Regions from separate parts of the Microbacterium istanbulense genome, predicted to be linked through region 2. Evidence: predicted binding sites of a transcription regulator. Region 2 holds the regulator's gene; each other region holds the start of a gene.

Region 1 (2,265 bases), on a different contig from region 2:
TGCGCCTCCTGCGCGTTCTTGCTCTTGGAGGCGTAGACGCGGGGCTTGAGGGGCACGGCGGCATCGCCGTAGAGCGAGACCGCCTGCGCACGCGCTGCCTGCACCGCCTGGGTGCTCAGCGCCGTGGAGTCGGTACGCATATAGGTGATGAAGCCCTTCTCGTACAGACGCTGAGCGGTGCTCATCGCCTGCTTGGCACTCATCGAGAGCTTGCGACCGGCCTCCTGCTGCATGGTGGAGGTGGTGAAGGGCGCATAGGGGCGACGGGTGCCGGGCTTGGCCTCGACGTTCGAGACGGTGCCCGCACCGTGGGCGCTGACGGCTGCCGCGAGGGATGCGGCACGGGCCTCGTCGAGCACGACGACGGCCTTCTTCAGCGATCCGGTGTCGTCGAAGTCGGTGCCGCGGGCGAGCTGTCCGCCGTCGACCCGTACGAGGCGCACGCTGAACTTCTGCGCCGGGGAACCGGTCGATGCGGCATCCGCTTCGACATCCCAATACTCGGCCGAGACGAACGCCATGCGTTCGCGCTCCCGGTCGACGATCATGCGGGTGGCCGCGGACTGCACACGCCCGGCAGACAGGCCGGTGCGCACCTTGTACCAGAGCACGGGCGAGACGTCCCACCCGTACAGGCGGTCGAGGATGCGGCGGGTCTCCTGCGCGTCGACGAGCGCGAGGTCGAGCTCGCGGGTGTTGCCGACGGCGGCCTGGATGGCGTCCTTGGTGATCTCGTGGAAGACCATTCGCTTGACGGGCACCTTGGGCTTGAGCGTCTCGAGCAGATGCCAGGCGATGGCTTCGCCTTCGCGGTCTTCATCGGTGGCGAGCAGGAGCTCGTCGGCCGACTTCAGCGCGCGGCGCAGTTCGGCGACGGTCTTCGTCTTTCGATCGGAGACGACGTAGTAGGGGTCGAAGTCGTTGTCGACGTCGATGGAGTACTTTCCGTACGCCTGCTTGTCGGCCGCGGGGATGTCCTTCTTGTCGGCGAGGTCGCGGATGTGGCCGACCGAGCTGAGCACCTCGTAACCGTCACCGAGGTATCCCTGAATCGACCGCATCTTCGTCGGCGACTCGACGATGACGAGCTTCTTGCCTTCAGCCAAGGGGGCATCCTTTCTTCGAAGCACACCATACACACCACCGCGATGCGGCAGACACAGCAATATTCTGAGCGTCGTCGCCGGAGCCGGTGGGAGAGGGTCGCCGTCGTCATCCTTCGGGTGGACCCGCTCGGGCGCGGGAGACGGCGTGCCTACCAGCGTACGCCGCCTGAACCTGGGTGGTCGCCACGAGTCCGTGGGCGCCAGGCACGGGTGAACACGCGACACCGCGCGCGGTGAAGGAGAGTATCGGTATACTCGAACAAATCTTCGAATTATGCGATAGAATGAGGTCATGTCCGAACACTTGACCCCGTTGCACGAGGCGATCGATGCGCTCGATGCGGCATGGGCGGGGGCAGGTTCGGCGCAGGGTTTGTCCCGTTCACAGCTGATCGCCGCGAACGATGCGGTGGGTGTGTTGCGGCGCCGGCTCGATGCGCTCCACGCCGAGATCGCCGCGGGGATCGCGCATGAGTCGCGGCCGGAGCTCGGCGCGGGGAGCCTCGCGAAGGAGCAGGGATTCCGGTCGACGGCGGGGTTGATTGCGGCGACCGGAGGCGGCACGACGGGCGATGCGGCACGGCTGGTGAAGGTCGGTGAGGCGACGGCGCCGCGAGCGAACCTGCTCGGCGAGGCATTGCCGGCGAAGTACCCGGCCGTGCAGGCGGCCCTCGCGCGGGGCGATGTGAGCGCTCCCGCTGCCGCGGCGATCATCACACTGCTCGACAGGGTCGGCATCAAGATCGGCGCCGCCCGGGTGGGCGAGGCGGAGGCGCTGTTGGTGGAGCGGGCGCCCGGCCTGTCGATGGACGACGTGCGCAAGTTGGTCACCCGCGCAGAAGCGTGGCTCGACCCGGACGGTGTCGCCCCGCGAGAAGAAACCCGCGGCGCGCGCGCCTTGACGATGTTCGAGCGTGACGGGATGCTGCACATCACCGCGAAACTCGACATTGCCGCCGGTGCCCCCGTGAAGACTGCGATCCAGGAGTACGTCAGTGCGGCGTTCCGTTCCCGCGCTCACGCGGTGGCACCGGATGCGCCCGATGCTGACCGGCGCAGTGTGCCGATGATCCAGGCCGATGCCCTGTCGGAGATCTGCGCGCACGCGCTCGGCTGCCACAACGACGACCTGCCGCTGGCGGGCGCGACCGTGATCGTC
Region 2 (2,265 bases):
AGATCATCCAGGTCGACGAGCCGGCGCTGCGCGAGCTGCTGCCACTGAAGCAGGCCGACCAGCCCGCGTACCTCGACTGGTCGGTGCGCTCGTTCCGTCTCGCCACGGGCGGCGCGGCGTCGGCCACGCAGGTGCACACCCACCTGTGCTACTCGGAGTTCGGTGTCGTGATCGACGCGATCCGCGGCCTGGATGCCGATGTCACCTCGATCGAGGCCGCGCGCAGCCGCATGGAGGTCGTCGCCGACATCGCCGCTGCCGGCGGTTTCGACCACGGCATCGGTCCCGGTGTCTACGACATCCACTCGCCGCGCGTGCCGAGCACCGCCGAGGTCGAGTCGCTGCTGCGTCGCGCCGTCGAGGAGCTGCCCCTGCGCCAGGTGTGGGTCAACCCGGACTGCGGTCTGAAGACCCGCGGCTACGACGAGACCGTCGCGTCGCTGGCGAACATCGTCGAGGCGACCCGTCGCGTGCGTGAGGACATCACCGTTTCAGCCTGATCTCCTGAGACGACACAGGCCCCTCCTGGATCCGATCCAGGAGGGGCCTGTGTCGTTGGAGAGTGTCAGACGGCGCGGAGCACGGCGACGACCTTGCCGAGCACGGTGGCGTCATCGCCGAGGATCGGCTCGAACGCGGAGTTCCGGGGGAGCAGCCAGGTGTGACCGTCGCGGCGTCGGAACGTCTTCACGGTCGCCTCACCATCGAGCATCGCGGCGACGATCTCGCCGTTCTCGGCGTTGTTCTGCGAGCGCACGACCACCCAGTCCCCATCGCAGATCGCGGCATCGATCATCGACTCGCCCGACACCTTCAGCATGAACAGGTCGCCCTTGCCGACGAGCTGACGGGGGAGTGGGAAGATCTCCTCCACCTGCTGCTCGGCGGTGATCGGCACCCCTGCGGCGATCTGGCCCACCAGCGGCACGAGGGCGGCATCGCCGACGGCAGGTGCGCTGTCGGCCGGGTTCTCGGTGCTGAACCCGGGCAGATCGATGAGCACCTCCATCGCGCGCGTCTTGCCGGGGTCACGGCGCAGGTAGCCACTGAGCTCGAGCTGACCGAGCTGGTGGGTCACGCTCGAGAGCGACTTCAGGCCGACGGCATCACCGATCTCGCGCATGCTCGGCGGGTAGCCGTGCTGCGCGATCGAGGTCTGGATGACCTCGAGGATCGCCATCTGCTTGGGGCTCAGGTTCTTGCGCCGGCGGGTGCGCGGCGCCTCGGATGCCGGGGGCGTGGTGTCGCTCATCGTTGCTCCTTCGTGCGCTGTCACGGTCGCCCGGTTCGAATGTCGGTGGTCCGTGGTGGGGTGTCGATATCGAAACGGTATCCGAGAATCCGCGAGATTCGGAAGATCTGTTCGAGCGTGTCGGGCATTTTTCGGATGAGAGTTCGAAGAATTCTTGACAGATGTTCGATATCGAAGATACATTCGGAACGTAGCTTCGCATCCGCCGCTCCCGGCCGAGGGGCGGATGCGAAAGCTGCACCACTCAGCAGAGGAGCACGCCATGAGCAGCATCAGCATCGCGACCCCCGTCGGACCGCAGACCCGTCTTCGGCTCACCACGCGTGGTCGCCGAGTGCTCGTCGCCCTCGCCGCCGCACCTCTTGCCGTCGGCATCGGCTTCTCCGTCCTCGCCGGGGGGTCGGCCCTCGCCTCGGGTGAGCAGTCCGCTCCGGTCGAGTTCCAGACAGTCACGGTCATGCCTGGCGACACGCTGTGGTCCCTCGCGATGTCGATCGCCCCCGCCGCGGACCCGCGCGATGTCGTCGACGACATCATTCGCCTCAACAACCTCGACGGTGGCACCATCCAGGCCGGCAGTGAACTGGCCATCCCCGTGGCCTACGCCGACTGAGCGCTCGACCCGTCGCACGACGTCATCGTCATCCGTGCGGGTTCTACGATGGGGAGGGTGACCTCTCTGGATGACTTGCCCCTCCGCGACGATCTTCGCGGGCTCACTCCGTACGGCGCACCCCAGGCCCCGCTGCCGGTCGCGCTCAACGTCAACGAGAACACGCATCCCGTTCCCGAAGAGGTCGCCGGGCAGATCGCCGACGAGATCTCGCGCGCGCTACGTGAGATCAACCGGTACCCCGACCGCGAGTTCACGGAACTGCGCGAGGGCTTCGCCGACTATCTCGGCCACGGACTCGACGCCTCCCAGATCTGGGCGGGCAACGGTTCCAACGAGGTGCTGCAGCACATCCTGCAGGCGTTCGGCGGCCCGGGCCGCACCGCCTTCGGCTTCGCGC
Region 3 (2,265 bases), on a different contig from region 2:
CCGGCGCGCGGGACGGACGCGCCCCGAACAGCGGAGTCACGGGGGCGAGGCGATCGTCCTCGCCCCCGTCGCTTCCGATCATGATCAGGCCGGACGGCGCGCGGTCAGCTCATCGACCGGCGCTTCGTCGGTCGCCTTGACGCCGATGCCCAGCTTCTGCTTGATCTGAGTCTCAATGGCCAGAGCGACGTCGGGGTTCTTGATGAGGAAGTTGCGGGCATTCTCCTTGCCCTGCCCGAGCTGGTCACCGTCGTAGGTGTACCAGGAGCCCGACTTCTTCACGATGCCGTGGTCGACACCGAAGTCGATCAGGCTGCCCTCACGCGAGATACCGACACCGTAGAGAATGTCGAACTCGGCCTGCTTGAAGGGCGGGGCCATCTTGTTCTTCACGACCTTGACACGGGTGCGGTTACCCACGGCCTCCGTGCCGTCCTTGAGGGTTTCGATACGGCGGATGTCGAGACGCACCGACGCGTAGAACTTCAGGGCCTTACCACCGGCAGTGGTCTCGGGCGATCCGAAGAAGACACCGATCTTCTCGCGCAGCTGGTTGATGAAGATGGCCGTGGTCTTGGTCTGGTTCAGGCCACCGGTGAGCTTTCGCAGGGCCTGCGACATGAGTCGAGCCTGCAGACCGACGTGCGAGTCACCCATCTCACCCTCGATCTCGGCGCGCGGCACAAGGGCCGCGACGGAGTCGATGACGACGAGGTCGATCGCGCCCGAACGGATCAGCATGTCGGCGATCTCGAGCGCCTGCTCACCGGTGTCGGGCTGCGAGACGAGGAGCTGGTCGATGTCGACGCCGAGCTTCTTCGCGTACTCAGGGTCGAGGGCGTGCTCTGCATCGATGAAGGCGGCGATGCCGCCGGCGCGCTGCACGTTCGCGATGGCGTGCAGAGTCAGGGTCGTCTTACCCGACGACTCCGGGCCGTAGATCTCGATGATGCGGCCACGCGGGAGGCCGCCGACGCCGAGGGCGACGTCGAGAGCGATCGAGCCGGTGGGGATGATCTCGACCGGCGCGCGCTCATCGCTGCCCAGTCGCATGACCGAGCCCTTTCCGAACTGGCGGTCGATCTGGGAGAGGGCGGATTCCAGGGCCTTCTCGCGGTCTGCGGGTGAGGGCATGACGTGCTCCTTCGTGTCTCGATGCTGCCGCCTGTAGGCTGTCGCGGCCCTCCCTGATGGGCGGACTCTCCGACAAGGCGTATGGCTCGGTGCCATGTCTTCACCGTAGGAGGGGCCACCGACATCAGGCCGGTGGGGCCCCTTCTTGTGGAAAGAAATCGCCTCGAAACCATCTGTGCAGAACGATACCCGCATTTCGAACAGACGTTCGACGACACGCCGTCGGCATCGCAGAGGGAGTCAGTGCTTGCGTGGCTCCAACCGGCCGACGCCGTAGCGGCGCTCGGCGGGCACGTCGGTCTCCGCGCACAGCGCAAGCCAGATCTCCCGAGGCGGGATTCCCGCATCGAGCGCCTCGAGCGCGGTGCGCCCGAAATCGCCGAGCACCAGGTCGTGGGTCAGTGCAGCAGCGCGCGATCCGAACTCATCGTCGACCGCGCGAAGGAACTCGCTTCGTCGCATCCGCGATGCGGCTCAGTGCAGCGAGAGCTCGGGCTCGACCGAGGCCACCAGCTCGTCCGGAACGACGTCCGGGAAACCGTGCAGACCTTCGAGCACCGAGATACGGTCGCCGACCTCGCGCATGATCGTCGAGATGGGAACGTCCAGAGCTTCGGCTACCGAGGCGAGGATCTCACTCGACGCCTCCTTCTGGCCGCGCTCAACCTCGCTGAGATATCCGAGAGCGACGGATGCCTTGCTGGCCACCTGGCGAAGGGTGCGGCCCTTCTGCAGACGGAAGTCCCTCAGCACATCGCCGATCTCCTGTCGTACAAGGATCATCGGAACCTCCTCTCCATGGTGCCTCTCGGGGTGTTCCCCGAGGGGATCGCCAGTCTAACGCGACTGGATGACACTGAATCTACTGTTTCTCGCTGTGGTTTGGTTGTGAGCACGTGACTTCTGGTGGGCACATCTGAGTCAACCCGACTCAAGGCCGACCTATTCCGCGACCAGCCGCAAAGTCGCGACCAGCGCCGCCTCGACCGACTGCCGACGGATCCCCGCCCGGTCTCCATCGAACACGAACGAGAAGCTCGTGCGCGCGGACGGCGTGACCACCCCGACGTGCACCGTACCGACGGGTTGGCCGTCCGGCGAGTCCGGCCCTGCGACACCCGTGGTCGAGAC

The links. The regulator LexA, encoded in region 2, represses DNA repair genes until DNA is damaged. The targets are predictions, from matches to a motif close to TCGAACANNTGTTCGA.
Region 1: the regulator LexA is predicted to act here: its motif matches at 1,362-1,377, upstream of WDU93_RS10905 (DUF222 domain-containing protein).
Region 3: the regulator LexA is predicted to act here: its motif matches at 1,331-1,346, upstream of recA (recombinase RecA).

What each region holds. Positions count from the first base shown of each region.
Region 1 is NZ_JBBDGN010000010.1:20,905-23,169, reverse strand. It holds gene topA (type I DNA topoisomerase) at 1-1,106, opposite strand, end outside; gene WDU93_RS10905 (DUF222 domain-containing protein) at 1,399-2,265, shown strand, end outside.
Region 2 is NZ_JBBDGN010000013.1:58,682-60,946, forward strand. It holds gene metE (5-methyltetrahydropteroyltriglutamate--homocysteine S-methyltransferase) at 1-500, shown strand, start outside; gene lexA (transcriptional repressor LexA) at 566-1,252, opposite strand; gene WDU93_RS12650 (LysM peptidoglycan-binding domain-containing protein) at 1,515-1,865, shown strand; gene WDU93_RS12655 (histidinol-phosphate transaminase) at 1,914-2,265, shown strand, end outside.
Region 3 is NZ_JBBDGN010000007.1:126,505-128,769, reverse strand. It holds gene recA (recombinase RecA) at 85-1,134, opposite strand; gene WDU93_RS09015 (DUF3046 domain-containing protein) at 1,375-1,596, opposite strand; gene WDU93_RS09010 (helix-turn-helix domain-containing protein) at 1,609-1,917, opposite strand; gene WDU93_RS09005 (CinA family protein) at 2,077-2,265, opposite strand, start outside.